4 regions of the Kitasatospora sp. NPDC092948 genome follow, and region 3 is predicted to be linked to each of the others. Evidence: riboswitches for the same ligand, from Rfam matches in the RefSeq annotation. Region 3 holds a riboswitch; each other region holds the start of a gene.

What was found. Region 3 has a riboswitch for cyclic di-AMP ahead of ACIQF6_RS30580 (M23 family metallopeptidase). Riboswitches for the same ligand answer to the same signal wherever they lie in the genome.
Region 1: it holds a riboswitch for cyclic di-AMP, as region 3 does, so the genes downstream of both, ACIQF6_RS11020 (transglycosylase family protein) here and ACIQF6_RS30580 (M23 family metallopeptidase) in region 3, are expected to answer to the same signal.
Region 2: it holds a riboswitch for cyclic di-AMP, as region 3 does, so the genes downstream of both, ACIQF6_RS33380 (transglycosylase family protein) here and ACIQF6_RS30580 (M23 family metallopeptidase) in region 3, are expected to answer to the same signal.
Region 4: it holds a riboswitch for cyclic di-AMP, as region 3 does, so the genes downstream of both, ACIQF6_RS25480 (transglycosylase family protein) here and ACIQF6_RS30580 (M23 family metallopeptidase) in region 3, are expected to answer to the same signal.

What each region holds. Positions count from the first base shown of each region.
Region 1 is NZ_JBIVPU010000003.1:329,409-337,094, forward strand. It holds gene ACIQF6_RS11000 (JmjC domain-containing protein) at 1-387, shown strand, start outside; gene ACIQF6_RS11005 (MazG family protein) at 439-1,437, shown strand; gene ACIQF6_RS11010 (SDR family NAD(P)-dependent oxidoreductase) at 1,445-1,864, opposite strand; gene ACIQF6_RS11015 (cytochrome P450) at 2,020-3,264, shown strand; cyclic di-AMP (ydaO/yuaA leader) riboswitch at 3,517-3,700, shown strand; gene ACIQF6_RS11020 (transglycosylase family protein) at 3,704-4,411, shown strand; gene eno (phosphopyruvate hydratase) at 4,637-5,926, shown strand; gene ACIQF6_RS11030 (septum formation initiator family protein) at 6,031-6,468, shown strand; partial or broken gene ACIQF6_RS11035 (DUF501 domain-containing protein) at 6,511-7,005, shown strand; gene ACIQF6_RS11040 (exopolyphosphatase) at 7,140-7,686, shown strand, end outside.
Region 2 is NZ_JBIVPU010000019.1:67,687-75,372, forward strand. It holds gene ACIQF6_RS33375 (MFS transporter) at 12-1,265, opposite strand; cyclic di-AMP (ydaO/yuaA leader) riboswitch at 1,839-2,007, shown strand; gene ACIQF6_RS33380 (transglycosylase family protein) at 2,011-3,210, shown strand; gene ACIQF6_RS33385 (diiron oxygenase) at 3,422-4,348, opposite strand; gene ACIQF6_RS33390 (pseudouridine synthase) at 4,487-5,434, opposite strand; gene ACIQF6_RS33395 (SpoIIE family protein phosphatase) at 5,570-7,686, shown strand, end outside.
Region 3 is NZ_JBIVPU010000014.1:146,974-154,659, forward strand. It holds gene ACIQF6_RS30560 (hypothetical protein) at 1-165, opposite strand, end outside; gene ACIQF6_RS30565 (TetR/AcrR family transcriptional regulator) at 197-775, opposite strand; gene ACIQF6_RS30570 (alpha/beta fold hydrolase) at 775-1,596, opposite strand; gene ACIQF6_RS30575 (YiaA/YiaB family inner membrane protein) at 1,717-2,007, opposite strand; cyclic di-AMP (ydaO/yuaA leader) riboswitch at 2,225-2,388, shown strand; gene ACIQF6_RS30580 (M23 family metallopeptidase) at 2,399-3,166, shown strand; gene ACIQF6_RS30585 (hypothetical protein) at 3,267-4,079, opposite strand; gene ACIQF6_RS30590 (GNAT family N-acetyltransferase) at 4,130-4,708, shown strand; gene ACIQF6_RS30595 (sensor domain-containing protein) at 4,827-5,519, shown strand; gene ACIQF6_RS30600 (class I SAM-dependent methyltransferase) at 5,654-6,409, shown strand; gene ACIQF6_RS30605 (MerR family transcriptional regulator) at 6,417-6,803, opposite strand; gene ACIQF6_RS30610 (MFS transporter) at 6,870-7,686, shown strand, end outside.
Region 4 is NZ_JBIVPU010000009.1:272,315-280,000, reverse strand. It holds gene ACIQF6_RS25495 (sirohydrochlorin chelatase) at 146-1,045, shown strand; gene ACIQF6_RS25490 (hypothetical protein) at 1,127-3,205, opposite strand; gene ACIQF6_RS25485 (hypothetical protein) at 3,372-3,575, opposite strand; cyclic di-AMP (ydaO/yuaA leader) riboswitch at 3,684-3,857, shown strand; gene ACIQF6_RS25480 (transglycosylase family protein) at 3,865-5,136, shown strand; gene ACIQF6_RS25475 (AMP-dependent synthetase/ligase) at 5,300-7,240, shown strand; gene ACIQF6_RS25470 (LacI family DNA-binding transcriptional regulator) at 7,381-7,686, opposite strand, start outside.

The sequences.
Region 1 (7,686 bases), on a different contig from region 3:
TGGGTGCACGGCGGGCCCGCGGACGGCAACTGGGTGCCCGACCGGGAGGACGGCGACCCGGGCGAGGTGCTGCTCGACACCGTGCTGCGGCCGGGCGAGGTGCTGTACGTGCCGCGCGGGTTCGCGCACCGCGCCCGCGCCGAGGAGGGCGCGCCGTCCACCCACCTGTCGCTGACCGTTCGGGAGGCGGCCAGCGCCAACCTGTACACCGTCGCGCAGAGCCTGCTGACCGACAGCCTCGCCCTGCCGGGCCGCCCGCTGGACGACGCCGCGCTCACCGCGGCCGCCACCGCGCTGATCGAGCACGCCGCCGCGCTGCTGGCCGAGCTGACCCCCGCGGACCTGCTGGCCGTCACCCGCCAGATCATGCTGCAGCCCGCGGCGTGACCGGGAAAACCGCTGGTCCACCCCGCACCGCGGCGCTGTAGGTTCGGAACCGTGGACACTCCGAAGCTGATCCTGCTCACCACCACCCACCGCGTCGCCCCCGGCCTGCTCGCCTGGCCCGCCTGGGAGGCCCTCCGTTCGGCGCCCGCGGTGCTGGTCGGCACCGCCGACCACCCGCAGCTGCCCGCGCTGCGCGCCGCCGGCGTCGAGCCCCGGGTGATCGAACGGGGCACCGCCCCGGCGCTGGCCCGGCAGCTGCTCGCCGAGGCCCCCGCGGTGTGGCTGGAGAGCCCGGACGGCGACCCGGGGCTGACCGACGCGCTGGCCCGGATCGCGGTGGAGGAGGCCGGCGAGCACCCGGAGATCGAGGTGCTGCCGGGCTCGTACGACCTGCCGGGCGCCCGGCTGCTCGACCTGGTCTCGGTGATGGACCGCCTGCGCTCGCCCGGCGGCTGCCCGTGGGACGCCGAGCAGACCCACCGGAGCCTGGTGAAGTACCTGGTCGAAGAGGCGTTCGAACTGGTCGAGGCGATCGAGGAGGACGACCGGCCGACCCTCCGCGAGGAGCTCGGCGACGTGCTGCTCCAGGTGTTCTTCCACTCCCGGATCGCCGAGGAGCACGGCGAGGACCCGTTCTCCATCGACGACGTGGCGGGCGACATCGTCGAGAAGCTGATGTACCGCCACCCGCACGTGTTCGGCGACGTCGACGTCCGGGACTCCGCCGAGACGGAGGCCAACTGGGAGCAGCTGAAGGCCGCCGAGAAGCAGCGCGAATCGGTGCTGGACGGCGTGCCGGCGGGCCTGCCCGCACTGGCCTACGCGGCGAAGCTGGTCTCCCGGGTGCGCCGGGCGAAGTTCACCGGCGTGCCGGACGCGCCGTACGAACTGCCCGCCGAGCTCACCGCCGAGTCGGCCGGCGACCTGCTGCTGGCGGTCGCCCAGCGCGGCTACGACCAGGGTGTGGACGTGGACGCGGCGCTGCGGGCGGCGGCCCGGCGCTACCGCCGGTCGGTGCGGGCCGCGGAGGGCCTGCCCGGAACGGACTGACCGGGCCTCAGCTCGCCAGCGGGACGTCCGTGACGGGGCGGCGCCGGGCCGGGACGACCTCGCCGATCGCCTCGCCGACCAGCGCCAGCACCTCGGCCAGCGGGTCGAGGTGGCCCGTCAGCTCGTCGAGCTGGACGATCCGCTCGCCGTCCGGGCCGGCCACGGCGAACAGGTCGATCGGACCGAGGTGCTTGGCGGCGGTGTCGACCAGCGCCGCGATGTCGGCAGGGTGGTGGATGTCACCGGACACCCCGACCACCGGGCAGCCGGGGCGGTCGAGTTCGGCCGCCAGGTCCTCGGCGACACCGGGCCGGAGGTCGGCGATGAGCAGGCCGGCGGCTCCGGCGGCGGAGAACCGGCGGGCCAGGTCGGCCCCCTCGCCTCCGTCGAGCACCGCGATGACCACCACTGCACCGGCTACTCGCATGGTCTGCTCCCCTCTCAGAGCGAACCGCGGACGGTCCGCACGCCGCCCACTGTGGTTCATGCGGAGGATCGTAGGCTCGCCCCGATACTCCGCAACAGCAATTACCCGCCAGGTGACCAGACTCACGCGACGGCGGTTCCAGATACGGTCAAGACATGCCAGATCAGCCCCACGCCGCCCACCCGCAACTCTTCACCTGGGAGTTCGCGGCCGACCCGTACCCGGCGTACGCCTGGCTGCGGGAGCACTCCCCGGTGCACCGCACCACGCTGCCCAGCGGCGTGGAGGCCTGGCTGGTCACCCGGTACGCGGACGCCCGGCAGGCGCTGGCCGACTCCCGGCTCTCCAAGAACCCTGCCCACCACAGCGAACAGGCACACCGCACCGGCCGGGTGGGCATCCCGGGCGAGCGGCAGGCCGACCTGATGACCCACCTGCTGAACATCGACCCGCCGGACCACACCCGGCTGCGCCGCCTGGTGTCGAAGGCGTTCACGCCGCGCCGGGTCGCCGAGTTCGAACCGCGGGTGCAGCAGCTCACCGACCGCCTGATCGACTCCTTCGCGGCCCGCGGCGAGGCCGACCTGATCCACGAGTTCGCCTTCCCGCTGCCGATCTACGCGATCTGCGACCTGCTGGGCGTCCCGCCCGAGGACCAGGACGACCTGCGGGACTGGGCCGGCATGATGATCCGCCACACCGGCGGCAAGCGCGGGGGAGTGGGGCGGGCCGTCAAGCAGATCCGCGGGTACCTCGCCGACCTGATCCACCGCAAGCGGGCCGACCTCGGCGACGACCTGATCTCCGGCCTGATCCGGGCCAGTGACCACGGCGAGCACCTGAGCGAGAACGAGGCCGCGGCGATGGCCTTCATCCTGCTGTTCGCCGGCTTCGAGACCACCATCAACCTGATCGGCAACGGGGTCTACGCCCTGCTGCGCAACCCGGACCAGCGCACCCTGCTCCAGGACTCGCTGGCCCGCGGCGAGTCCGGGCTGCTGGAGACCGGCATCGAGGAACTGCTGCGCTACGACGGCCCGGTGGAGCTGGCGACCTGGCGGTTCGCCACCCGGCCGCTGAGCATCGGCGGGGTGGACATCCCGGTGGGCGATCCGGTGCTGGTGGTGCTGGCGGCGGCGGACCGCGACCCGGCCCGGTTCTCCGACGAGAACACCCTGGACCTGGCCCGCGCGGACAATCCGCACCTCGGTTTCGGACATGGCATCCACTACTGCATCGGTGCGCCGCTCGCCCGGCTCGAAGGGCAGCGCGCGATCGGCACACTGCTCACCAGGCTGCCGGATCTCCGACTTGCCGCCGACCCGGCCGAACTCCGTTGGCGGGGCGGGCTGATCATGCGCGGGCTGCGCGAGCTCCCGGTCTCCTTCACGCCCCGCTGACCCGGTTTCGACCGCTGCCGCCCCGCTCCTGCACGGAAGCGTCAACTGCCTTGGCAGGGGCGCGTGGTGCGCCCCCGGGCCGGGCAAATTCGGACATACATGGACGGTTTGTGTACGAGAAGTGAAGGTCAGTAATTTCGACGTGATACCGGTGATATGAGCTTGTGATTGCTCGTCAGCTCTGCTTACTCTCCGATTTGCCCGCAGCTGTGGGCCCCGAACGCGGCACGCCGAGTCCTGTCCGCCGCGCCCTCGGGACACCGACCAGGAACTCGGACAGGAGCGGGGGAACCAGGTGTGAACGCCGTAGCAGTTCCGACGGCTTGGGGTGAAGCCGCCCGGGAGCGGACGCAGTCGCGTCCCGCCTCCCCGGCGGCCGGGCCAGCCTCCCGGTCCGAACCCGACAGCTCACCTCGCAGGCGTGCGGAGAGGAAGTTCCATGCTGTTCACCGGTACTGGCCGCCACCGCCGTAGCACCAAGGCCGAGAAGGTCGTCGCCGCCGCCGGCGTGGCGTCCGTGGGCCTGGCCCTGCCGCTGCTGTCCGCCACCGGGGCGCACGCGGCCTCCGCCGACGTCTGGGACCGGGTGGCCCAGTGCGAGAGCGGCGGCAACTGGGCCATCAACACCGACAACGGGTACTTCGGCGGCCTCCAGTTCTCCTCCTCCACCTGGCGCGCCTACGGCGGCGGCGACTACGCGTCCCGCGCCGACCGGGCCAGCCGCGCCGAACAGATCGCGGTGGCCGAGCGGGTGCTCGCCTCCCAGGGCCCCGGCGCCTGGCCGGTCTGCTCGGCCAAGGCCGGTCTGACCAAGGGCGGCAGCAGCTCCTCCCAGGACACCGCCTCCCGCTCGCAGCAGCGCTCCACCGCGCCGCAGCAGCAGTCGACCAAGGCGGCCAAGACGCCGAAGGCTCAGCAGCAGGCCCCGAAGGCCCAGCAGCCGCAGCAGGGCTACAAGACCCCGAAGCCGGCCACCACGCAGCAGGCCGTCGGCGGGAAGTACACCGTGCAGCAGGGCGACACGCTGTCCGGGATCGCCGCCGCCCGGAACCTGTCCGGCGGCTGGGAGCAGCTGTTCCGCGCGAACCAGGGCGTGATCGGCGCCGACCCCGACCTGATCGTCCCCGGCCAGGAGCTGGCGATCTGACGCCCGCCGTCCGGGCCCGGCAGGGCTGACGATCCGTCCGTTCCGGGCGCGCGCCGCGCAGTTCGCGCCGCCCGGAACGGCCCGTCGGCGGGCAAACAGGTGAACTACCAGTGAGTAGCCGGGCCACACGGTGAGACGGGGCCCGGCCCGGCGTGGCCGTGGGCATGTCTGCGGCTAGGCTCTGGGCGTAACGACCACACATCCGCTTCCGCTAGGAGATGCCTCGTGCCGTCCATTGATGTCGTCGTAGCCCGTGAGATCCTCGACTCCCGCGGCAACCCCACGGTCGAGGTCGAGGTCGGTCTCGACGACGGCAGCACCGGTCGTGCGGCTGTCCCGTCGGGTGCCTCCACCGGTGCCTTCGAGGCGCTGGAGCTCCGCGACGGCGACAAGAACCGCTACTTCGGCAAGGGCGTCGAGAAGGCCGTCCTCGCCGTCATCGAGCAGATCGGCCCGGAGCTGGTCGGCTACGACGCCACCGAGCAGCGCCTGATCGACCAGGCCATGCTCGACCTGGACGCCACCCCGGACAAGTCCTCGCTCGGCGCCAACGCCATCCTGGGCGTCTCGCTCGCCGTCGCGCACGCCGCCTCCGAGGCCAGCGACCTGCCGCTGTTCCGCTACCTGGGCGGCCCGAACGCCCACGTGCTGCCGGTCCCGATGATGAACATCCTCAACGGCGGCTCGCACGCGGACTCCAACGTCGACATCCAGGAGTTCATGATCGCCCCGATCGGCGCGGAGTCCTTCTCCGAGGCCGTCCGCTGGGGCGTCGAGGTCTACCACACCCTCAAGGGCGTGCTGAAGGAGCGCGGGCTCTCCACCGGCCTGGGCGACGAGGGCGGCTTCGCCCCGAACCTGGACTCCAACCGCGAGGCCCTGGACCTCATCACCGAGGCCATCAAGAAGGCCGGCTACACCCCGGGCAAGGACGTCGCGCTCGCCCTGGACGTCGCCGCGTCCGAGTTCTACAAGGACGGCGCCTACCAGTTCGAGGGCAAGGCGCTCTCCGCCGCCGACCTGATCGCGTACTACGCCGAGCTGGTCGCCGACTACCCGCTGGTCTCCATCGAGGACCCGCTGGACGAGTCCGACTGGGACGGCTGGAAGGCCATCACCGACAAGCTGGGCGACAAGGTCCAGCTGGTCGGCGACGACCTGTTCGTCACCAACCCGGAGCGCCTGCGCAAGGGCATCGAGACCGGCACCGCCAACGCGCTGCTGGTGAAGGTCAACCAGATCGGCTCGCTGACCGAGACCCTGGACGCCGTCGAGCTGGCCCAGCGCAACGGCTACCGCTGCATGATGTCGCACCGCTCCGGCGAGACCGAGGACGTCACCATCGCCGACCTCGCCGTCGCCACCAACTGCGGCCAGATCAAGACCGGCGCCCCGGCCCGCTCCGAGCGCGTCGCCAAGTACAACCAGCTGCTGCGCATCGAGGAGATCCTCGACGACGCCGCGGAGTACGCCGGCCGCGGCGCGTTCCCCCGGTTCCGCTCTGCGGACAAGTAGGCACGGCAACGGCTGACGAGTACTGCCGCCTGTTGTGACCGGTGCCCCGGCCTCCACCGCGTAGGGTGGGCCGGGGCACCGGCATGCGCAGGAGGGGCGACCAGATGGCCAAGTGGAGGATCCCCGGACTGGCGGCGCGCCCGCGCTTCACCAGCCGGGCCACCGTGCTGGTGCTCGTGCTGTGCTCACTGGTGGCGATACTCGCCTACCCGGCCCGGCAGTACATCGCGCAGCGCGGTGAGATCGCCGACCAGCGCGCCAAGGCCGACCACGCCCGCCAGCAGGTCGACGAGCTGCGCCGGGCCAGGGCCCGCTGGCAGGACCCGGAGTACATAAAGGCCCAGGCCCGGGAACGGCTGCACTACGCGCTGCCGGGCGAGACCCCGTTCGTCTCGGTCGCCCCGCCGCCCGCGCCGGGAGAGAAGCAGTCCGGGTCGGACGCCACCGGACACCCCAAGGCCGCCCGCCCCTGGTACTCCGCCTTCTGGGACTCGGTGGACGCCGCCGACACCGCACTCGCCGCACCGCCCGCCGCCCCCTGATCCCCGCCCTCCACCCGCCCCCACCTGACGAACAGACTGCTGATGAGCAACCAGAACCCTCCTGTCTCCGACCACGACGTCGCGGCCATCGCCGCCCAGCTCGGCCGGGTGCCGCGCGGGCTGCGCGCCGTCGCCCACCGCTGCCCGTGCGGCAACCCGGACGTGGTGGAGACCGCGCCCCGGCTGCCCGACGGCACGCCGTTCCCGACGCTCTACTACCTGACCTGCCCCAAGGCCGCCTCGCTGATCGGCACCCTGGAGGCGGACGGCGTGATGAAGGAGCAGTCCGCCCGCCTCGCCGAGGACCCGGAGCTCGCCGCCGCGTACCGGGCCGCGCACGAGGACTACATCGCCCGCCGGGACGCCATCGAGGTGCTGGAGGGCTTCCCCAGCGCCGGCGGCATGCCCGACCGGGTCAAGTGCCTGCACGTGCTGGTCGGCCACTCGCTGGCGGCCGGCGAGGGCGTCAACCCGCTCGGCGACGAGGCGATCGGGATGCTGGAGGACTGGTGGGCCAAGGGCCCCTGCGTCAGCCCCGAGGAGGTCGAGGCGGCCGGTGACCGGGTCGCCCGCAACCGGGCCAAGGCCGAGGACCACGCCGCGGTGATCGCGGCCAAGGAGGCGCTGACCGCCGAGCGCGCGGCCAAGAAGGCAGTGGAGAGCGAGGAATCGTGAGCACGACCCGGGTCGCCGCGATCGACTGCGGCACCAACTCGATCCGCCTGCTGATCGCCGACCTGGACCCGGAGACCGGCGAGATCGTCGACCTGGACCGGCGGATGCTGATCGTCCGGCTCGGCCAGGGCGTGGACCGCACCGGCCGGCTGCACCCCGAGGCGCTGGCCCGCACCTTCGCGGCCTGCCGCGAGTACGCGGAGATCATCGCCGCGCACGGCGTCGGCCCGGAGCGGATCCGGATGGTCGCCACCTCGGCTTCCCGGGACGCCGAGAACGCCGCCGAGTTCACCGCCGGCGTCAAGGAGATCCTCGGCATCACCCCGAGCGTGGTCAGCGGCGACGAGGAGGCCCGGCTGTCCTTCACCGGCGCCACCCGCGAGCTGCTCGGCGGCCCGCACCGCCCGCCCTACCTGGTGTTCGACCTGGGCGGCGGCTCCACCGAGTTCGTGCTCGGCGAGCAGGACGTCCGGGCGGCGCACTCGATGGACATCGGCTGCGTGCGGATGACGGAGCGTCACTTCGCGAGCGGGCAGCCCACCG
Region 2 (7,686 bases), on a different contig from region 3:
ATTCCAATCATTTATGGATTAATGGAGGCGATGTCGCCGGACGGCCGCGCAGGAAGCTTCCGAACCGCCGGCAGGGCGAGCAGAACAAGGGCAGCAGGTACCGCCAGCGCGGTCATGCCGAACAGCGTCCGGTGCACGCCGATCCCGTCCGCGAGCGGGCCTGCGAGCACCAGGCCGAGCGGCATCAGCGCCACTGCGATCAGCTGGTCGTAGGAGCTGACCCGGGACAGCACCTGCTCGGGTATGTGCACCTGGAGTGACGTCTCCCACAACACGAAGCACAGGGAGACGCCGACTCCCGTGCAGGCCTCCAGCAGAGCGATCACCGCGACCGGGGCGCCGGAGCCGATGATCAGCGCCTGGCAGGAGGCGACCGCCATCGCAACAGCCGCCACCGCCATCGGGCGGGCCGGTTTCAGGCGGTAGGCGCAGACGTCGCCGACGATCGAGCCGAGGCCGAAGGCGGTGACCACCACCGCCCAGGCGCCCGCCCCGCCCCACTCGCGGGCCGCCAGCACCGGACCCAGCACGAACACCGAGGGCAGCACCACCACGTGGTAGACCGCCATGGCGAGCATGCCCGACCACACCCAGGACCGTTCACGCACCTGCTGCCAGCCGACCCGAAGTTCGGCCAGGAAGCCGAGCCGTTCGGCCCGCTCCCCGACGGCCCGCCCGCCCACCGCACCGAGCCTCGCCAGCACGGCGGCGCTGGCCGCGAAACTCACGGCGTCCACCAGCAGGGCACCGCCCGGCCCGGCGAGGGCGACCAGCCCACCGGCCAGCACCGGGCCGATCACCAACCCCGCCGAGTGGACGAACCCGCGCAACGCATTCGCTTCGCCCAACCGCTCGCCGGACACCAGTAGCGGCAACAGCCCCGTGGAGGCGGGCAGGAAGAAGGCGTCCGCCACCCCGAACACCACCATCAGCAGCGCCAGCACCCCGACCCGGGCCGTCCCGGTGAGCAGCAGCACCGCAATGGCCGTCTGGACCGCGCACCGCACCAGATCGGAGACCAGCATGATCCGCTGCCGGGGTATCCGATCTGCCCACACTCCGCCGACCAGCATGAACACCAGCACCGGCAGCAGGCCCGCCGCGGTCACCAGGCCGACATCGGCGGTCGACCCGCCGATCGACAGGACCGCGAACGGCAACGCCACGAACGACACCCTGTCGCCCAGCACGGACAGCGACTGGCCGACGAACAGACGGGCGAACTGACGCTCCACCCTGAGCACTTCGGGAATCGGCACAGCCACGGGCACCTCCACAGCAGGTCGGAACAGCGATCACCGCGATGGTAGGAAGCCTCCGAACGAGCTGTCGCGCGATTTATCCGCAACGCCAGTAATGTCCCGACTTGAAGCAACTTCCGGTTCCCCTAAGGCAGTTGATGCAAATTCAGCTGCCAAATGGAGAGATCCGGCCGCGCACCTTCCCCGCTGCCCGCGCCCCAATCCCACCGATCGGTCAGACTTTCGCATCCGGGCCGCCGACCTCCCGCTCCCCCGATCGCCCGACCTCCACCTCGCACAGTCGCCGGACGTCCGCCTCGCACCGCCGCCCGACCGCCGCACCGCCACACCGCACCGCCGCACCACACCGCCGCCCGACCGCCCTCGACCGCCCGTCAACAGGTCGCCCACGCACAGCCGCCGCACTCTCCCCCCGCCGCAAGGACGGTCCGTGTCCGAGCCCCCTCGGGTCGGCGTGACGCGGCTGTGATGCCGGCGCGATGAGCTTGTGATTGCTCCGTTCGAGTGAATAGGCTCGGCCCAGCCCGGACCACCGGGCCCCGCGCGCGGCAACGCCGAACCCTGTCCGCCGCGCTACCGGGTCGACCGCCACAACCCTTGGACAGGGACGGGGGAACCAGGTACGTCGCCGCCCCCACGGCTAGGGGTGAAGTCGCCCGCACCGGCTCCGGCCGGCATGCGGCGGCCGGGCCTCCCTCCGGGTCCGAACCCGACAGCTCACCTCGCAGGCGTGCGGAGAGGATCAGGCATGCTCTTCACGGGTTCCGGGCGCCACCGTCGGCAGAGCCAGGCGGAGAAAGCCGCCGAGCGGGCCATCGCCGCAGCCGGCGTCGTCGGTGCCGGCATCGCACTGCCACTACTCACCGCGACAGGTGCGCACGCCGCACCCAGCGCGGTCTGGGACCGGGTCGCCGAGTGCGAGAGCGGCGGCAACTGGAGTCTCGACTCGGGCGACGGCGTGTACGGCGGACTCCAGATCACCGCCCAGCGCTGGGTCGACTACGGCGGCACCCAGTACGCCGCGCTGCCCAGCGATGCCACCCGAAGCCAGCAGATCGCGGTCGCCGAACGCATCCTGGCCACCGAGGGCCCGCAGCCCTGGGCCTCGTGCGCCGACCCGGCGGACCTTCGCACGGTCAGCGCCCCTGGCGTGGTGGACGACAACGACTCGGCGAGCGAGGCCGGCGCGCTGCGCGGTGCCCGAGGCGCCGCAAGGGCCAACACCGCCGCGGACGGTACTGTCGCCACCCCGAACGCCGCCCCGGTGTTCTCCGGACTGCCCGGCTACGACCCCGTGTACCACGTCTACTGGTACCAGAAGAACGGCGGCTGGTTCTGGACCAGCCACCAGAGCCTGTACGAGCGCTACATCCAGCTGACCTACCCTCAGCCCTCGACGCCCGCGCCGTCCCCGACCACCGCCCCGGACGGCCAGGCCACCCCGACCGCGCCGGTCTCCCCGGTCGCCCCGACACCTCCGACCGACCCGGGCACGACTCCGAGCCCGAGCCCCACCACGCCCCCCGGCAACCAGAACGGCAACGGAACCGGGAACGGCGCCGAGAACGGGAACGCGAACGGCAACGGCAACGGCAACAGCCAGGACGGCAACGGAGGGGGCAACCAGTCGGTCGCACCCTCCACCCCGCCCACCGGTCCGACCGGTCCCGCCGCCGACCCGAGCCCGGCTGCCACCACCCCGGCGCCGAACAGCTCGACACCGCCCACCAGCCCGTCCGCGACGACCGACACCCCGGCCACGGGCACCCCGGCAAGCAGCGCTCCGGCCGCGCAGCCGTACACCGTCGGCCCGGGCGACACGCTGGCGAAGATCGCCCGCACCCAGGGGCTGGAAGGCGGCTGGGCCGAGCTCTACAAGACCAACCAGCAGGTGGTGGGCGGGAACCCGGACCTGATCCAGCCGGGCCAGGTGCTGAACCTGGGCTGACGACCGCCCGTCCGAGCCGCCGTCTCTTGGGGACGGCGGCCGGCCGGGCACCGCCACGCAGGCCGCCCCGAGCATCGCCGGGCGGCCTGCACCGCACGGTCGAGGCCCAGAAGTGCGGAGTTCACCTCGGCGGCACGGCCGCCGGAAGGGCCGTCGGACCTGAAGTCGATGCCGCGGCAGCCGGCCGTGGACAACGGGCCACCGGCTCCGCTCAGCCGACCACCCCGGCGGCGCGCAGCAGCCAACGGTTGGTGCGGCCGACCAGTCCGGCCCGGTCCAGCACGCCGATCACCTTCTGGGCCAGTTCGGTCTTGGTGCTGCGCCAGTGGGGATTGGCCCGGGCGACGGCCTTGCCGACCTTCGGGTCGATGCCGACGGCGGCGTAGACCCGGGGGTGGACCAGCGCGGTGGTGGCGAAGTAGATGACCACGCCGAGGAAGAGCTGCTCCCAGCGCCGCTGGAGCGGCCCGAGCCGCTTGCGGACCAGTTCTTCGCGGGCGTAGCTGATGTGGCGGGCCTCTTCGATGACGTGGATCCGGGAGACCTGCCGGGTGAGCGGCTGGAGGGTTTCGTCGTTCATCGCTTCGCGCTGGAAGGCGTCCAGGATCTCTTCGACGTACATGGTGCCGCCGAAGGTCTGACTGTGGGTGGAGATGGCCTTGAACAGGCGGCCGAGGTTGTGGGCGACGAATCCGGCGCCGTACGCGGGGACGCCCATCTTGGCGATCATGCGGGCGAACATGATGGAGTGCCGGCATTCATCGGCGATCTCGGTGAGTGCGTACTGGACGTGGTTGCTGGTGGGGTCCCGGTCGAAGGCGTGGCGCAGCAGCATCTGCATGAGGATCTCCTCGAACCAGATGCCGACGCTGGCGATCGAGGCGACTTCGTGCTTGGAGAGTTCGACGCGCTCGTCCTCGGTCATCCGTTCCCACAGGTCGGTGCCGTAGAGGGAGACGTGGCGGGGCGGGCAGTAGTACGCGCCGGGGACGGGGTCGGCGTCCCAGTCGATGTCCTTGAGCGGGTTGAACGAGAGCTTCGCGGAGGAGGCGAGCAGGCGTTCGGCGGTGCGCTCCCGGTCGGGGTTGGTGCGCTGGCGGTCGGGAGCGCCGGTGGTGGCGGCGGGCTGGGGCGGCATGCCGGCTCCTTCGCGGTGGGGGCGGAGTCGAGGGTCGACGAGGGTGGAACGGTGCCACTGCCGCGAAGGTAGAAGTTATTAGACTGTCCGTCAATACACTGCGCACAAGGAACCGCCGCCCGCCGGTCCGAGGGTCCGTCAGCCTCGCCAGCCGGCCGGATCGGCCCACGCCGCCAGCACCCGTCCGCTGACGAAGCGTCGCGGTGTGCCGTCCACGGGATCGGTGAACTCCAGCGAGCGCGCCAACAGTTGGAGCGGACGCCGGTAGTCCTCGGGGTCCTGCTCGGGCAGCAGCGCGGGGTAGATCGGGTCACCGAGGATCGGCAGGCCGAGCCCGTTCATGTGCACCCGCAGCTGGTGGGTGCGGCCGGTGTGCGGGGAGAGTCGGTAGCGGCCGAGGCCGTCGTGGGCCTCCAGCAGTTCGACCCGGCTCTCCGCGTTGGGCTCGCCCGGAACCTCGTAGGCGTCCAGCCGGCCGTGGTCTTTGACCAGGCGGTTGCGCACCGTGGTCGGCAGGGTCACCGCGGGGTCGTACGGGGCGATCGCCTCGTACGTCTTGACGGCCTCCCGGCGTTCGAACAGTCCCTGGTAGGCGCCCCGGCGGGCGGGGTCGGCGACGAACAGCACCACGCCCGCGGTGAGCCGGTCCAGGCGGTGTGCGGGGCTGAGCCGGGGCAGGCCGAGGTCGCGGCGCAGCCGGGCGAGCGCGGTCTCGGTGGCGTGGCTGCCGCGCGGTGTGGTGGCCAGGAAGTGCGGTTTGTCGGCGACCACGATCCGCTCGTCGCGGTACAGCACCTCGACCGGGAACGGCACCACGGGCTCGGGCGGCCCGGGTTCGCGGTGGAACCACACGTGGCTGCCGGGCCGGTAGGGCTCGTCGGGGGCGACCGGTCCGTCGGGGCCGACGAACTCGCCGGCGGCGAGCATCGCCGCGATCCGTCCCGGCCCGGCGGCGGTGCCGTACCGCTCCTCCAGGTAGGCCCGCACGGTCGGCCAGGTGCCGTCGAGCGGGAGGCGTACGTGGACGGGGTCGATGCCGTCGCGCTGCGGCAGCGGGCTCACGGGGGCGGGGGGCCTACGCGCCACCGGGCGCCACCTGGGGGTCGGTCCGACGGGTGCACATCCGGTCCACGATAGCGGTCGCAGACACGTCTGGGCGCGGGCGGCCCGGCGTGCGACGATGGCATGGCGGTACCCGCCCCCGGATCGGCAGGTGGCCAGATGGACACCGACAAGCAGGGCAATCACCGAACCCGCCCCACCTCCCCGTTCGCGGAGGGTGGTGCACAGCTGCCGGACGGCCTGCTGGCCATTCCGGTGGCGACCGCACTGATCGCGGCCGACGGCCGGATCCTGCACTGGAGTCCGGACGCGGAGACGCTGCTCGGTTTCCCTGCCGAGGAGGCGGTGGGCGCGCGCGCCGCGGATCTGCTGGTGGGCAGGGACCGGCGCCCGGAGGTGCTGGAGCTGTTCTCCCGAATCCTCGGCGGGAAACCGTTCTCGGGGGTCTTTCCGGTCCGGCACCGGGACGGGCACCTGGTGCGGCTCGAGTTCCGGACGTTTCCCATCGTCGGCCCGGACGGTGGCCCGATGGTGCTGGCGGTGGCCTCCGACGTCAGCTCGGTGCGCAAGCTGGCCTCCGACCTGGCCATTCTGGACGGCTTCTTCACCCAGTCCCCCGTCGGCATGGCGGTGTTCGACACCGATCTGCGGTTCGTCCGGTTGAACGACGCGCTGGCCGGGTTCAACGGGGTGCCGCGGCAGCAGAGCGTCAGGCGGAGGCTGACCGAGGTGCTGCCGGGCATCGACGGGGAGCAGGTCGAGGCGATGATGGCCCGGGTGCTGGCCACCGGCGAGTCGGTGCTGGACGCCCGCACGCGCGGGTGGACGCCGGCCGACCCGGAGCGCGAGCACGCCTGGTCGGTGGCGTGTTTCCGGCTGGACCAGCCGGACGGCAAGGTGCTCGGGGTCTGCGTGACGGTGGTGGACATCACCGACCGGTTCGAGGCGGAGACCGCCGCCGCGGCCGCCCGGCAGCGGCTGGCGCTGCTGAACGACGCGTCCGCCCGGATCGGCACCACGCTGGACCTGGCCACCACCGCCCGGGAGTTGGCCGAGACGGCGGCGCCGCGGCTGGCCGACACCGTGGTCGTCGAGGTGCTGGAGTCCATGGTGCGCGGCGAGGCCGTCACCCTGCCGGACCGTTCGGACGGTTCCGCGGTGCTGCGCCGGCTGGCGTTCCACACCGTTCCGGGCAGCGGGATGTGGTCGATCGGCCCGGTCGGTGCGGTGCAGCGCTACCAGCCGAGCAGCCCGTTCGCGTGGGCGCTGGCGCACGGTCGGTCGGTGCTGGTGCCGGACGCCGGCGCCCCGGCCATGAAGTGGTTCGCCGACGATCCGGTGCGCACTGCCGCGATCCGCGAACAGGGGGTGCGGTCGTTCATGGTGGTACCGCTGATCGCCCGGGGTTCGGCGATCGGCACGGCGACGTTCCTGCGCTCGTGCACCGACGCCCGGTACGACGACGCGGACGTGGCGCTGGCGGCCGAGCTGTCGGGACGGGCCGCGGTGTCGATCGACAACGCGCTGCTCTACACCCGGGAGCGGGACGCCGCCGAGCAGCGTCAGCGCGCGCTGGAGGCCGCCGAGACCGCCCAGCAGCGGCTGACTCTGCTGAACGAGGCGTCCACCCGGATCGGCACCACGCTCGACCTGCAGCTGACCGCGCAGGAGCTGGTGGACGTGGTGATCCCCCGGTTCGCGGACTTCGTCACGGTCGACATCCGCGAGGCGGTGATGGCGGACGAGGAGCCGGAGCCGGTGCCCGAGTCGGGTTCGGTGCTGCTGCGGGCGGTGGCGGTCGGCGAGCGCACCGGTGACGGCGAGGACGCCAAGCTGGTGGGCGCGGCGGACGAGGTCGGCGGGTCCTCGCGTTCCGCGCACCTGTACGCGCAGGCGATGCGCACCGGCCGGTCGGTGCTGGTGCCGCACGTGGACGAGTCCGCGCTGCACCGGATCGTCACCTATCCGGAACGGGTCAAGCCCAGTCTGGAGGCCGGCCTGCACTCGTACCTGATGGTGCCGTTGCTGGCGCGCGGGCAGGTGCTGGGCGGGGTGGAGTTCGCGCGGATGGCCAATCCGGAGGCGTTCACGGCGGCGGACCTGGCGCTCGGCGAGGAGTTGGCGGCGCGGGCGGCGGTGTGCATCGACAACGCCCGGCTGTACCGGCGTGAGCGGGACACCGCGCTGACCTTGCAGCGCAGCCTGCTGCCGCAGGACGTGCACCGCACGCCGGGATTGGAGATCGCGCACCGCTATCTGCCTTCGACGGTGGGCGA
Region 3 (7,686 bases):
CTCCTGGACGTTCTCGGCGAGCGGCCGGTCCGGGGCGGAGAGGGTGTCGGTGTGCGGGGTGGTGCCGCCCGCGTGCTCGTGGGTGGCGTGCGCGCTGGGCGCGGTGAGCGAGGCGACCACGCCGACGGCGAGCGAGGCAAAGGCGAGCAGGCTGCGCTTCTTCATACCGGGTAGAACGCGCCGGACCCCCGACAGGTCACGCGGTGCGTCCGCCCGGCCAGTGCGCGAGGCCGTCGACCAGCACGCCGGTCAGTCGCTCCAGCGTGACGTCCCGGCCCTCGGCGAGCTGGAACGCCCCCGCCGTGGTCAACGAGGCGTAGCCGTGGGCCACGGCGCGCAGCGTGCGGGCCGCGTGCACCGCCTCGGACCCGTCCAGGCCGTACCCGCGCAGGACGGCGAACAGCACGTTCACCAGCCGCTCGCCGGCCGCGGTCAGCTCGGGGTCGGGGTCGGGGGCCTGCGGCAGCGCGGCGTACCGCCGGGGGAACCCGGTGGCGTACCCGGCGTAGGCGGTGAGCAGGGCGGCCACCGCCTCGTCGCGGGAGTGGCCGAGCGCGGCGGCGGCCAGGCGGTCGGTGAGGTCGTCCAGGGTGCGGACGGCGACCAGGCGGCGCAGCTCGGGCAGGCCCCCGGGGACGTGCTTGTACAGCGACGGGGTGGCGACGCCGGCCTTGGCGGCGACGGCGGCCAGGGTGAGTGCCTCGGCGCCCTGGGCGTCGATCAGGTCGAGGGCGTGGTCCACCACCGCGGTGGGGGAGAGTCCGGCGCGGGCCATCAGCGGGCGACCTCGTTCAGGAAGGGGAGCAGGGCGTCGGCGACGGCCCGGGGGTGGCCGGCCATCGGGTAGTGGCCGCCGTTCTCGATCATCACCTTACGGCCGCGCAGTGCGGCGGCCTGCCGGTCGGCGATCAGCTCGGGGTTCGGGAAGTCGGGGTCCTTGCTCCCCATCAGCACCAGGGCGGGGACGTCGACGGCCTCGCACCAGCCGACCGGCGCGGAGTCGCCCTTGAGGTAGCCGCGCAGTGCGGCCTTGCGGGCGGGGTCGCGCAGCATCTCGGCGAGGCCGGCCCGGTAGGCGTCGAAGTCGGCGGGCCGGTCGGTCGGGTAGTAGAACTTCTGCAGCGCGCTCCACAGGCCGGGGAACGCGGCCACCAGCGGACCGACCAGCCCGAACAGAGCCTTCTGGAAGCCGTTCAGCGGGAGGTTCTCGACGAAGGCGTCGATCAGCACCACGCCGCCGGTCCGCTCGGGGGCCAGGCCGGCCGCGCGGACCACGGTGGCGCCGGTGTAGGAGTTGCCGACCAGCACGGCGCCGTGCAGGTCGAGATGGGCGAGCAGGGCGACCAGGTCGTCGGCGATCGCGGCGGGGGTGTAGTCGGTGAAGCCGGTGGAGGACTCGCCGAGGCCGCGCAGGTCCATGGTGATCACCCGGTGCCCGGCGGCGGTCAGCAGCGGGGCGAGGTGCCGGTAGGCGGCGCGCTTGTCGAGCATGCCGGGCAGCAGGACCACCGGGACGCCGTCGCCGCGGCTGTCGTCGTAGGCGATCCGGCCGCCGGTGACGTCGAGGTACCGGGTGGTGCCGGGGGTGCTGTTCATCGCGGGCCTCCTGGACGGGCGTTGCGGTGCGCCGGGCGCCGGAGGCCCGGCCGACTGCCGATAGCCATAAAGCTAAGGCTAATAGCCTTAGCCGTCAAGGCGGGGCGGCCGGCCCGGGCGTCAGATGTTCTCCACCTTGAACGGGTCGTGCTCGGAGAGCAGCTTGTCGAGCCTGGCCTTGTCCACCCGGCTGGTGATCGCCCCCTCCTCCTGGCGGTCCCGGATCACCTTGGCCAGCGTGAACGCGGAGGTGATCTCGTACAGCAGCCCGACGGCGAGGAAGGCGCGCATCCAGGAGCTGACCGGCAGGTAGGCGATCCCCAGGGAGAGGGCGACGGTGGCCAGCCCGAAGGAGACGGCGGCCTGGGCGAAGTAGGCGGCGGTGGTGCGGTGCGGAACGGGTGCGGTCATGGCAATCAGGGTCGCGTCGGCCCGGGGCCGGGGCGTGAGTACGGATACTCAATCGCGCGGTCACCGTCCGTCGGGTACCCCCTGGCGAACCGTCACAAATCGCCCATAGGTCGTCAGGAAATCTTCGCGGTCTCCATGGAGGCGCTTGGAATCATGGGGTCCATAGGATTAACGTTTGATAACGCAGCGCGGTCGGCAACGCCGTAACCATGCGGCACCGTGCGCCACGCCTAATCCACTTGGGCACACCCCTCGGGGCGTCCCAGGAGCCGGGGAACCACGTTCCACCGGGGTGAATCGGGACGGCCCTGGGCCCGACCGTAGGAGACCTTCCACCTCCGAACCCGTCAGCTAACCCGGTCGGCGACAGGGAAGGAAGGAGCACGCCCCCGTGGCGTCGACCTACACCGAGAGCACCGGCACCCAGCTGCTCGACCACCCGGTCGAGCCGGAAGTCGCCCGGCACCGACTGCCCCGGCAGTCCCGCACCGGCGCACCCCTGCTGGGCGTCACCGCGATGACCGCCGCGCTCGGCGCCACCGGACTCGCCGCCGCCCCCGCGCAGGCCGCCGCCCCGACGCCCGTCACCGCCGCCGACGAGGTCTCCGACGGACTGCTCGCCGCCGACCCCGGCCTCGCCCTCGCCGCCCGCATCCAGCAGCAGGCCGACGGCCAGCGCACCGCCGCCGACGAATCCGCCCGGCTGGCCGCCGCCCAGGAGGCCGAGGCCAAGCGGGCCGCCCAGCAGGCCGAGGCCGACCGGGCCGCGCACACCCTGCCGGTGGCCGGCTACCAGCTGACCGCGCAGTTCGCCCAGGCCGGCTCGCACTGGGCGCACCTGCACACCGGCCTGGACTTCGCCGCCCGCACCGGCACCCCCGTCGCCGCCGTCGCCGGAGGCGCCGTCACCTCGGCGGGCTGGTCCGGCCCCTACGGCTACCGGGTCATCCAGACCCTCCCCGACGGCACCGAACTCTGGTACTGCCACCTGTCCCGGATCGTCACCGCCTCCGGCCCGGTCGCGCCCGGCACCGTGCTCGGCGCGGTCGGCGCCACCGGCAACGTCACCGGCCCGCACCTGCACCTGGAGGTCCGCCCCGGCGGCGGCGCGCCGATCGACCCGCTGCCCTGGCTCCGGCAGCTCGGCCTCCAGCCGTAACCCGCGCGCCCGCCCACGGCCGCCGCCTCCCGGCCGGGGCCGGCGGCCGAGGGCCGACGCGCGCAGGCCGGCCGCGGCCGTGCCGACCGGGCCGGGACGCTCAGTACACCTCGGGCGCCAGCTCCGGGAACTCCTCCAGCAGCAGCCGCGGCAGCCCCGGCACCGTCCACTCGCCGCACAGGTCGATCGCGGCCTGCGCCACCGCCTCCTCGAAGTCCTCGAACTCCCCGGCGAGCTCGGCCGGCATCGGCAGGCCCCGGGCGTTCAGCTCGGCCAGGTTGCGGTAGGAGCGCCGCATCAGGCCCTGCTCCAGCAGCCGGCGCGCCCCGTCCGTGGACACCCCGACCAGCAGCGCCCGCTCCGGGCCCCAACCGCCGTCCGGCTCCACCCCCGGCACCCGCTCGTAGGCGGCGAAGCGCTCCTCGACGTCCAGCGCCCGGAACTCCTCCAGCCAGTCCCGGACCCGCTCCAGGTCCTGCACCGGCACGCCGTCCGCGCGCAGCAGCAGCGTGTACAGCCGGGGCCAGGTCAGCAGGTCGGACCGGAGCAGCAGCGAGTCCACCAGCACCTCGCCCTGCCAGTCGGTCTCCTCGCGCAGCTTCTCCAGCCGCTTGGCGTTCAGCCGCCGCGCCGCCCGCTGGCGCTCGATCAGCAGCCGCACCGCCGCCGGGTACGCCCGGCCGTCGCCGTCCGGCTGGACGTACAGGTGCAGCTGCTCGTACAGCAGATGCTCCAGCACCGGCGAGGTCAGCTCCGGGAAACCGTCGTGCAGCCGGGCGCCGCCCAGCTCCAGCAGCGTCAGGACGGTTTGCACCGCATGCTCGGGCACCGCCTCCAGCCCCTCCTCGGCGGCCCACTCCAGCAGGTCGGCGACTCGGGTACGGGGAAGCAGGTGCAGGTCTTCGTCGTCCACCCCGGTACGTTAACCGGTCCGCGCGGGGTCGCCCGGTAGGGTCGAGCGTCATGGAAACCGTCCGGCTGACCGGCGCCCGGCTCACCTTGCGGGAGTACCGCCACACCCCCGAGGAAGTCGCCGCGCTGCACGCCGTCCACGGCGACCCCCGCGTCGTCCGCCATCTCCCGTTCGACGCCGCCGACTTCGAGGAGTGCGCCGACCAGATCGAGCTCTACCTCGACGAGGCCGAGAGCGATCCCCGCGGGCACTACCGGCTGGCCGTCGACGACGCCGCGGGCGAGCCGATCGGCCAGGCCGCCCTCACCCGGGACGGAGCGCACGCCGCCCAGCTCGGCTGCGTGCTGCGCGCCGACACCTGGGGCCGCGGCTACGCCGGGGAGGTCACGGAGCTGCTGTGCGCGCTCGGCTTCGACACCCTCGGCCTGCACCGGCTGTTCGCCCGCACCGACCCCGACAACCAGGCCGCCGCCCGGGTGCTGGTCAGGGCCGGCTTCCGGTACGAGGGCCGGATCCGCGCCGAGTCGCACTGGGGCGGCAGCTGGCACGACGCCCTCCAGTACTCGCTGCTCGCCCCCGAATGGCGGGCCGTGGCCCTCGGCGCCCCCGCCCGGCGACCCGGGGGTTAACCCCACCTCCGATCGGGCAGCAGACCTCATTCCGGAGGCCCGGCCCGGTAGGGCACCTTTGAAGGGTGCCCGACGCCGCCGACCGGCGGCACCGCCCCGCTCACCCGAAGGACCGCGGATGTCCACCGCTGCGTACCGTGCCACCACCGGCGACCGCCCCACCCGGCCCGGGTTCTGGCGCGCCCCGTTCTCCCGGGCCGCCTTCCGGGAGCTCGGCTTCGCGCTCAGCGGCCTGCCGATCGCCGTGCTCGGCTTCTCCCTCGTCATCGCGCTGTTCAGCACCGGTCTCGGCCTCGCCGTCACCATGCTCGGCCTGCCGGTGCTCGCCCTGCTGACCATCGCCGGCCGCGGCTTCGGCGCCGCCGAGCGTTCCCGGATCCGCACCCTGCTCGATCTCGACCTGCCCGCCCCCGCCGCGGTCGTCGTCCGGCGGGAGGGCGTCTGGGGCGCGATCACCGCCCGGCTCGGCGACGCGGCCGGCTGGAAGGGCGCGCTGTACCAGTTCGTCATGTTCCCCTGGGCGATCGTCGGCTTCGTGTTCTCGCTGACCTTCTTCGTCCTCGGCTGGGCGCTGCTGCTGTTCCCCGCCTACCAGTGGGTGTGGCCCCGCTACACCGACTGGAACGGCTACCGGGTCGCCGACTGGACGGACTCGCACGGCGTCCAGCACGTCTACGAGCTCGTCTCGCCGTTCCAGATCGGCGCCGTCAGCCTGCTCGGCGCGGTGTTCGTCCTGCTCACCCCGCAGCTGGTCCACGCCCTCAACGGCCTCAACCGCCTCGCGGCCCGCGGTCTGCTGGCCGGCCGCTGAACATGCGCCACCGCCGGGCCCGTGGTCGGATGACCACGGGCCCGTCCGGCGTCGCGCGCCCGGCAGGACCCGGCCGGACCGGTCCGTGGGCCCGGGCCGCACCCCGGGCCCGCCGAACGCCCGGAGGACCGCCGATGTGCCCGGTCAGCAGCGCCCGCCCCGTGAACCGCCGCGCACCGGCCGCCCCGCCGGTGCTGATCACCTCCCGGCCGCTCGACGAGTACTGCGGCTACTTCGGCCTCACCCGCGCCGACCTGGTCCAACTGCCCGGCCCGCTGCTGGACTGCCCCGGCGGAGCCGCCGCGTTCGCCGCCGAGGCCCGCGCGCTCGGCTGCGAGGCGGTCGCCGTCGACCCCGGCTACGCGCTCGGCCCGCGCCGCCTCGCCGAACTCGCCGCCGCCGGCCGCGACACCATGGCCCTCGCCATCCGCCGCGACCCCGCCCACCACCTCCCCCCGGCCGGCGGCCGGGGCGGCCCCCGTCGCGGCCGGCCCGGCCGGCGCCACCCCGACAAGTACCTGCGCAGCTGGGACCGCGCCCGCCGCCTGTTCGCCGCCGACGCCGCGGCCCACCCCGGGCACTACCTGGCCGCCGCGCTGCCCCGCCTCCCGTTCGCCGACGGCAGCTTCGCCCTCACCCTCAGCTCCTACCTGGTGTTCGCCTACCCGGCGCTGTTCACCCCCGCCGACCAGTTCCGCGCCCTGCGCGAACTCGCCCGGGTCACCGCCCCCGACGGCGAAGTCCGGATCTTCCCGCTCCACGACCACACCGGCAGCCGCTGCCCGCACCTCACCGAACTGCGCGCCGCGCTCCGCCACCACCACATCTCCAGCCGGGTCCTGACCACCGCCCCCGCCCACCGCATCCTGGTGCTGAACCCGGCGCGCTGACCGCTCCTCAGCAGGCCTCGGCCGGGGCGGGGACCTCCCGCAGCGAGTGCACCGCCCGCAGGTAGGCGCCCACCGCGTCCCGGCTGCGGGACAGGCACTCCACCCGCTCGGTGAGCTGCCGGTGCTCGTGCTCCAGCGTGGCCAGCGTCTCCGCCGTGGCACCGCGGACGTGGTACTGGCCGGTGGTCAGGCACGGCAGCACCTCCCGGATGGTGCGGGTGGACAGGCCCGAGTCCAGCAGCGAACGGATCTGCCGGACGCGCTCCACCAGCGCCTCGTCGTACTCCCGGTAGCCGTTCGCGGAACGCCCCGGCTTCAGCAGGCCCTGCTCCTCGTAGTAGCGCACCAGCCGGGGCGAGGCCCCGGCCCGGTCCGCCAGTTCGCCGATCCGCATCCGCGTCTCCCGTCCGTCGGAAAGGACTTGACCTTCACATAGATGTGAGGGTTCGAGGATAGCGGCATGACCGCGACCCGAACCGAACTCCCCGTTGCCGCACCTGTTTCGAGCCCCCGCCAAGGCCTGCGCTGGTCCCCCCTGCTGGCCCTCGCCACCGCCGCCTTCCTGGGCATCGTCACCGAGGCACTGCCCGCCGGCGTCCTCCCCGAGATGGCCCACGACCTGCGGGTCGGCGAATCCGCGATGGGCCAGTCGCTCACCGGCTACGCCCTCGCCACCGGACTCTCCGCGATCCCGCTGGCCCGGGCCACCGCCCGCTGGTCCCGCAAGCGCCTGGTGCTCGCCGCCGTCGCCGTCCTGCTGGTCGCCAACGCCGTCACCGCACTCTCCCCGTCCTACCCGCTCACCATGGCCGCCCGGATCGCCGGCGGCGTCGCCGTCGCCGCGATCTGGGCCGAACTCGTCGGGTACGCGCGCCGGTTGACCCCGCCGAACCTGCACGGCCGGGCGATCGCCGTCACCGGCATCGGCGTCCCGCTCGCCCTCTCCCTCGGCATCCCGATCGGCACCTGGTCCGGCCGGCTGATCGGCTGGCGGCCCACCTTCGGCCTGGTCGCCGTCCTGGCCGCCGCCCTGCTGCTGTGGCTCGCCGCCGCCGTCCCCGACGCCCCCGGCCGGCGTGCCGGCCACGGCGAACCCCTCCTCGCCGCCCTGCGGCTGCCCGGCGTCCGACCCGTGCTGTTCGTCGTCGCCGCGTTCGTCCTGGCCCACAACGTGCTCTACACGTACATCGCCGCCCTGCTCGACCACTACGGCATGGCCGACCGCCGCGACCTGGTCCTGCTGGTCCTCGGCATCGCCTCCGTCGCCGGACTCGCCA
Region 4 (7,686 bases), on a different contig from region 3:
GCGCGTTGTCGATCATCACCGCCCGCCTCGCGCCTCACAGCCAGTCACAACTGCCGCTGTGATGACCGTCACTTCCTGGCGGAAAGCCGCCCACTGTCGGTATCCGGCTGCAAGGTGCGCTGGGCAATGACCTACGATCTGGCGCATGAGCACCGCAGCCATCCCGGGCGCGCCACTGCCCGTCCGTACGCCAGGCTCCCGTGCGCGGGGGCGCCACCGCCGTCCCGAGCGCCCCGAGATCATGGCCGGCTCGCCTGCCCTGGTGCTGGCGGTTCCGGCCGTCGCCGGGCCGGAGACCCGCCCGGTCGTCGAAGAGCTGCTGTCCATCGTGCGCGGCGACCAGCCGGGCATCGAGGTGACGGCCGCTTACCTGGGCGGCGAGGACGCTCCGACGGTGGCCGACCTGCTGACCGCGGCGGCCGAGGCCGGCCTGGCCGCGCCGGTGGTGCTGCCGCTGGTTCCCGGGCCGCACGAGTTCCTGCCGGAGTTGTACAAGGCGGCCGCCGAGACCGGCGCCGCGGTGCTGGACCCGCTGGGCCCGCACCCGCTGCTGGCCGAGGCGGTGCACGTGCGGCTGTCCGAGGCGGACCTGGCCCGCGCCGACCGCGCCCGCCTGTTCGCGATCGCCACCGCCGCCGACGGCGTGGTGCTGACCACCACCGGTGGCGAGGAGGCCGCTGCCGCCGCCGGCATCACCGGTGTGCTGCTGGCCGCCCGCCTCGCCGTGCCGGTGGTCCCGGCCGCGCTGGACGTGCCGGGCTCGGTCGCCGCGGCCGTCAACCACCTGAAGGCCACCGGCTGCGAGCGCCCCGCGCTGGCCCCGCTGGTGATCGGCCCGGAGGCCGACCCGGAGCTGCTGGCCGCCGCCGCCGAGGAGACCGGCTGCCCGAGCGCCGCCCCGATCGGCGCCTACCCGACGGTCGCTCAGCTGATCGCCTCCAGCTACCTGGCGGCGCTCCCCGAACCCACCCAGGAGCAGTTGGAGGCCGCGGCGGCCGCCGCGGCCGAGCAGCGCACCACGCCGGGGGCGCACGCGGCGCGCTGACGCGCCGTCCGAGGACCGCGGCGGGCGGGAGCAGCGCATCGACGCGCTCCCGCCCGCCGCGCTTTCATGTCCGCCGGGACGTCAGCCGGTGACGCGTCCGGTCCGCGGAGCGCTGTCGGTGAACTTCAGCGCGGGCAGCGCGACCTGCCGGGGCGGTGTGGGCGCGTTCGCGGGGCCGGTGGCGGCGTTCCACGGCCCGGCGGCGAGTCCGGGCGCGGGTTTGGTGAGCGCGACGGTCTGCGACTGCCCGGCCTTGCGGAACAGGATCTGCTTGGGCGCGGGCGCGTCGGGGTCGAGCCACAGCTCGGGCCCGTCGCCGAACTCGCAGTCCAGCACCGCGATGTCGTCGGGCTTGCCGTCGGCGGTGGCCCGGAACGCCACGCCCGCCTTGCGGTAGCCGGTCAGCCGGCTGCGGCTCAGGGTCACCGGCTCGCCGTCGAGCTGGTGCTTGAGGGTGGCCACGGCGTAGTCGGACTGCCCGGCGGCGTCGATCAGCAGCCCGTCGAACCCGGTGCCCCTGTCACGGCCGAGCGCGTGGACGGCGATCCCGCCGGCGGCGTTGCCGTACAGCACCGAGGCACTGTAGGCGAAGTCGTTCAGGTAGGCGCCGTGCTCGATGCCCCAGCCGCCGTTGTGGTAGGCGGCGAACCCGGTCACGGTGTGGGCGTGTTCGGAGTTCTGCCACACGAAGATGCCGTCCTCCAGGTTGTTGTGCGCCAGACAGTTCTCGAACGTCCACACCCCCTCGCTGTTCTCCGGCCACTCGTACCCGGACGCGCCGGTGGCGCCCTGCACGCCGACGGCCACGCAGTCCCGTGCCGACGAGCCGGTGCCCGCGCCGAGGCTGAAGCCGGTCAGCCGGTAGCCGCGCGGGTTGGGCTCGAACACGGTCCGGGAGGCGACGCACCCCTGGTAGGCGATGTCGTCGGACGGCACCTGCGGATTCCGCGTGTCGACCGGGCCGTCCCACCAGTACGCGTCCTCCCAGGTGTTGTGGGAGATGCAGCCGCGGAAGGTGATGCCGTGGCTGTTGTGCGGCACGAACGCGTGGCTGCCGGCGTCGCGGACCACCACGCCCTCGACCACGGTGCCGCGGGAGGTGTCCAGCAGCATGTGGAAGTGCAGCCCGTACCGGCCGAGCACCGGTTCGGTGACGGGCTGCCCGTTCCAGCTCTCCTTGCCGACCGCCCGCGGCCCGACGTACCGCAGCGCGGCGTGCCGGAGGTCGGCCGGGCGGCTGGACGTCAGGTGGACGTGGGCCCGGCCCTGTTCGGCGCCCTCGATCCGGACGTTGCGGGTCAGGTTGAGCACCTCCGCGCCGAACACCGCGCCGCCGCCGGCGTTCACCTGCGGATGGGCGTGCTGGAGCGGTGCGGCGAGGGTGACGGTCGGGCCGTCGATCCGCTGGACCGTCACCAGGTCGTACGCGCTGGAGAAGTCGTCGGCGGAGGGCGGCGCGGTCGGCGTGACGGCGAGTTCGTCGCCCACCTGCCATCCCTCGGGGGCCGCCGCCAGCCGCACCGCGGTGTCGCCGGCCTTCAACCCGCCGGCAGCCCGCACCCAGGCGGTGCGGGGCGCGCCGTCCAGGCGCAGGTAGCCGCGGCCGGTGACCCACAGGCCGGTGTCGGTGTCGACGACGGTCATGCCACCGCCCTGGAAGCGGCGTTCGTCGATGTCGGGGAAGCGCAGCGTGTGGGTGTGCGCCGAGTCGGGGGCGAGGGCGAGGATGCCGCGGACCTCGACGTTGCCGCCGCTCTCCAGGGTCGGCGAGCGGTCCTTGGCGAACACCAGCGAGCCGCCGGTGTCGATCAGCAGCGAGCCGACCCGGGCGTCGGTGTCGAGCACCACCTTGTCGGTGATCCGCACGGCACTGCCCGGCCCGGGCACCTTGCCGCCCCAGCCCTTGGCATCGGACCACTTCCGTCCGCTCTCGTCCAGCACCGGCGGAGCCTGCGCCGGTGCCGCCTGGGCCGGCTGCCCGTGGACGGGCGAGCCCTGGATCGGTTGCGGGCCCCCCGGTGTCACCGCCGCCCCGGCCAGCGACTGCCGCAGCACCACTCCCCCGCCGACCGCCGTCACCGTCCCGACGGCCAGCCAGGTCAGCATCCGCCGCCGCCCCAGCAGGGGCCGCCGATGCCGCCCGTTCACGCTCTGCTCCACGATGGCCGCCTCCCGAACGCACGCAGGGACTCCGAATCGTCGGGGGCAGCATAAGTGGCGGCCCCGGAGATATCGGCGACTTCCGAGGCGGTTAAGCATTCTGACGTATCGTCATTCGTCAGTTCGACAGAAATGAGGGCGGGCTGGATTTCACGGACCGTCAACATCAGGTGGACAGAACTGGGCAAAACACCCCAGTGATGCGATCACGAATGCCGCGAAGATGAACATTTACCCACCAAGCGGCATAACCTACCAAAACGGGCACAAGATCACCAATTCCCTGACGGGGCAGCAGTTCTCCCGAAATGCGGCGGAGTTCGCCCGGAATTCCTTGATCACCATTTCCCGGCCCGGTGACGGCCGTCACAGGCATTTGCTAATCGTCCTTAAATCCGCTTAATCTCCTGCCCACGTTCGTGGTCACACGGACCCAGCTCACCCGGAACGCCGAGTCCTGCCGCCGGGTGTGCCGGCTCATGCAAAAACGCACCGCGGCAGGGGCGGGGGAACCAGGTAAGTCGCCCTGGGGCGGTCCTGACGGACCGGTCCGGGGCTTGGGGTGAAGCCGTGCGCACCGTCACCGGTGTGCGCGGCCGGGCAACTCCAGCCCGAATCCGACAGCTCACCTCGCAGGCGTGGGAGAGGATCGCATCTTCATGCTGCCCATCAGCACCAAGCGTGCCCGCCGCCTGATCGCCACCACCGGTGTCGTGGGCATCGGCCTCACCGTTCCCGGCCTGGCCGCCGGCACCGCCTCCGCCGCGTCCGTGGCCACCTGGGACAAGGTCGCCCAGTGCGAGTCCAGCGGCAACTGGTCGATCAACACCGGCAACGGCTTCTACGGCGGCCTGCAGTTCACCGCCTCCACCTGGGCCGCCTTCGGTGGCACCGCCTTCGCCCCGCGCGCCGACCTGGCCACCAAGGACCAGCAGATCGCCGTCGCCGAGAAGGTGCTGGCCTCGCAGGGCCCCGGCGCCTGGCCGGTGTGCTCGGTCCAGGCCGGCCTGACCAAGGGCGGCGCCGCCCCGCAGGTCGACACCTCCGCCAAGCCGTCCACCTCGCAGGACACCACGCAGAAGCAGACTCCGGCCCAGCCGCAGGCCCCGAAGCAGTCCCAGGCCCCGCAGCAGACCCAGCAGACCAAGCCCCAGGCCAAGCCCCAGGCGCAGCCGCAGGCCGCCCAGCAGGCCCCCCAGGCCGACGGCAGCTACACCGTGGTGGCCGGCGACTGGCTGTCCGCCATCGCCCAGCACCAGAACGTCGAGGGCGGCTGGCAGAAGCTGTACGAGCTGAACCGCTCCGTCCTCTCCGAGGGTCCGGACATGATCTACCCGGGTCAGAAGCTGGCGCTCGGCAACGTCGCGGTCGCCCAGACCCCGACCCAGCAGTCCACCAAGCCCGCCACCGGCTCGAACTGGAACGGCAACCGCTCCGGCGGCCAGTCCTCCAACACGCCGGCGCCGAGCACCCCCGCCCCGGCGAAGCCGGCCACCCCGGCCACCCCGGCCAAGCCCGCCGCCACCACCACGACCACGACCTCCACCGCCACCACCGCGGTCAAGGCGACCGGTTCGAAGGCCGCGGCGATCGACTTCGCGCTGTCGAAGGTCGGTCAGCCGTACATCTACGGCGGCACCGGCAACGGCGGCTGGGACTGCTCGGGCCTGACCCAGGCGGCGTTCCGCCAGGCCGGCATCAGCCTGCCGCGCGTCGCCGCGGACCAGGCCGACTACGCGACCCGGGTCTCGCTGAACAGCCTGCAGCCGGGCGACCTGCTGTTCTGGTCGAACAACGGCTCCAACTCGGGCGTGTACCACGTCGCGATCTACATCGGCGACGGCAAGTACGTCGAGGCCGCCAACCCGAAGTCGGGCGTGAAGACCGAGACCATCGCCAACTGGGCGCCGGACTTCGCCGGTCGGGTCTGACACCCCGCGCAGTGACGGCTGCGGCCCCCGGAGACCTGGTCGGCTCCGGGGGCCGCGGCCTTTTTGCACAATCTCCGTTACTTTCAAGGAACTTACCGTCTAGTAAGTTCGCGGCCGAGTCCCTACCCTGGGCGGACCCTCACCCACCCAAGGGAGTCCGCCGATGGCACACCCCCTCGCCCGGGCCGCCCGCGCCGAGCATCTCCGCGACCGCGCGCCCGTCGAAGTCCTGCGCGCCGACGGCCGGGTCGTCGAGGCCCGCACTCCGCACCTGGTCCCGCCGCCGGACGCCGGGAGCCTCGCCGACCTGCCCTTCCGCAACGCCGAACAGGCCCCGGACGCCGAGGTGCTGACCAGGCGCCGGCCGGACGGCGGCTGGCAGCAGGTGACGGCCCGGCAGTTCGCCGAGGAGGTGGCGGCCACCGCCCGCGGACTGATCGCCGCCGGGGTGCGGCCCGGTGGGCGGATCGTCCTGATGTCGCGCACCCGCTACGAGTGGACGCTGCTGGACTTCGCGGCCTGGGCGGCCGGCGCGTCCCTGGTCCCGGTGTACCCGACGTCCTCGATCGAGCAGGCCGAGTGGATCGTCCGCGACTCCGGCGCGGTGCTGGCGGTCGCGGAGGACGCCGACACCGCCGAGGCGCTGACCGTGGCGATCGCCCGCACCGGCGGCGCCGTCCCGCTGTGGCGGCTGGACGAGGACGCCGTCACCGCCCTCGGCGAGCTCGGAAAGGCCGTCCCCGCCGGGGAGTTGGAGCAGCGGCGCGCGGCGCTCGGCCCGGACAGCGAGGCCACCCTGATCTACACCTCCGGCACCACCGGACGCCCCAAGGGCTGCCTGCTCACCCACGGCAACTTCCTCACCGAGGCGGCGAACTGCCACGCCATGCTGGAGCCGGTGTTCACCGCGGCCACCGGCGAGACTCCGTCCACCCTGCTGTTCCTGCCGCTGGCGCACGTGCTGGGCCGGATGATCCAGGTGACGTGCGTCTTCGGCCGGATCCGGTTCGGCCACAGCCCGTCCCTGAAGCCCGACGAACTCCGGCCCGACCTGGCCGCGTTCGGTGCCACCTTCCTGGTCGGCGTGCCCTACCTGTTCGAGAAGATCCACCAGTTGGGGCGGGCCGAGGCGCAGGCGAAGGGCGCGGTGCGGGTCTTCGACCGGGCGGCCGGGATCGCGGTGCGCTACGCCCGCGCCGAACTGGCCGCGCTGGCCGGCGAGGGCAGCCCCGCGCCGCTCTCGCTGCGTCTCGCGCACGGCCTGTACGACGCCCTGGTGTACCGCAGGGTGCGGCAGGCGATGGGCGGCCGGATCCGGTACGCGATCAGCGGCGGCTCGTCGATAGATCCGGAGCTGCTGCTGTTCTTCGCCGGCGCGGGCGTGCTGGTCTACGAGGGCTACGGGCTGACCGAGACCACCGGCCCGTCCACCGTGAACCCGCCGCTGCGGCCCCGCCCGGGCACCGTCGGACCGCCGGTGCCGGGCAGCGCGGTGCGGATCGCCGCGGACGGCGAGGTGTTCCTGAGCGGGGGCCAGATCTTCGACGGCTACTACGAGTTGGGGGCGGAGAGACCCGGGCGCGAGCAGTGGTTCGCCACCGGCGACCTGGGGCGGCTGGACGAGGACGGCTACCTGACCATCACCGGCCGCAAGAAGGAGATCCTGGTGACCTCCGGCGGCAAGAACGTCTCCCCCGGCCCGCTGGAGGACCGGCTGCGCGCCCACCCGCTGATCAGCCAGGCGCTGGTGGTCGGCAACGGCCGCTCGTACGTGGGTGCGCTGCTCACCCTGGACCCGGAGGCGGTGGAGCAGTTCCTCCGGATGCGCCCGCCGAACACCAGCGCCACCGCCACCGCCGGGACGGACCCGGCGGCCGCCGGGATGACCAGCGCGATCCCGGTGCACCACGCCGTGCTGGCCTCGCTCGCCGAGGCGGTGAAGGCCGTCAACTCGACCGTCTCGCGCGCCGAGTCGATCCGCCGGGTGCGCGTGGTGGGCGGCGACTTCACCGAGGAACGCGGCCTGCTCACCCCGTCGTTGAAGGTCCGCCGGCAGGCCGTCTGCACCGCCTACCGGCGCGACATCGAGCAGTTGTACAGCTGACGGGCCGTGTTCAGCTGACGGGCCGTGTTCGGCCGACGTGCCGCGTTCGGCCGGCGAGCCGTGTACAGCCGATGGCGCCCGACACACCTGCGGCCCCCGCTCCGTGAGGAACGAGGGCCGCAAGTCATCGACTCGGACGGTCAGTTGCGCGGGCCGGACCCGGTGGAGCCGCGCATCACCAGCTCCGGCTGGAACATGAACTCGGAGCGCTGCGCCGGGTTTCCGCCGACCTCCTCCAGCAGGGCGTCGACGGCGGCGGTGGCCATCGCCTCGACCGGCTGGCGCACCGTGGTCAGCGGCGGCTCGGTGAACGCGATCAGCGGCGAGTCGTCGAACCCGACCACCGAGACGTCCTGCGGCACCGACAGGCCCCGCTGGCGCACCGCGCGGATCGCACCGAGCGCCATCATGTCCGAGCCGCAGACGATCGCGGTGCAGCCCTTGTC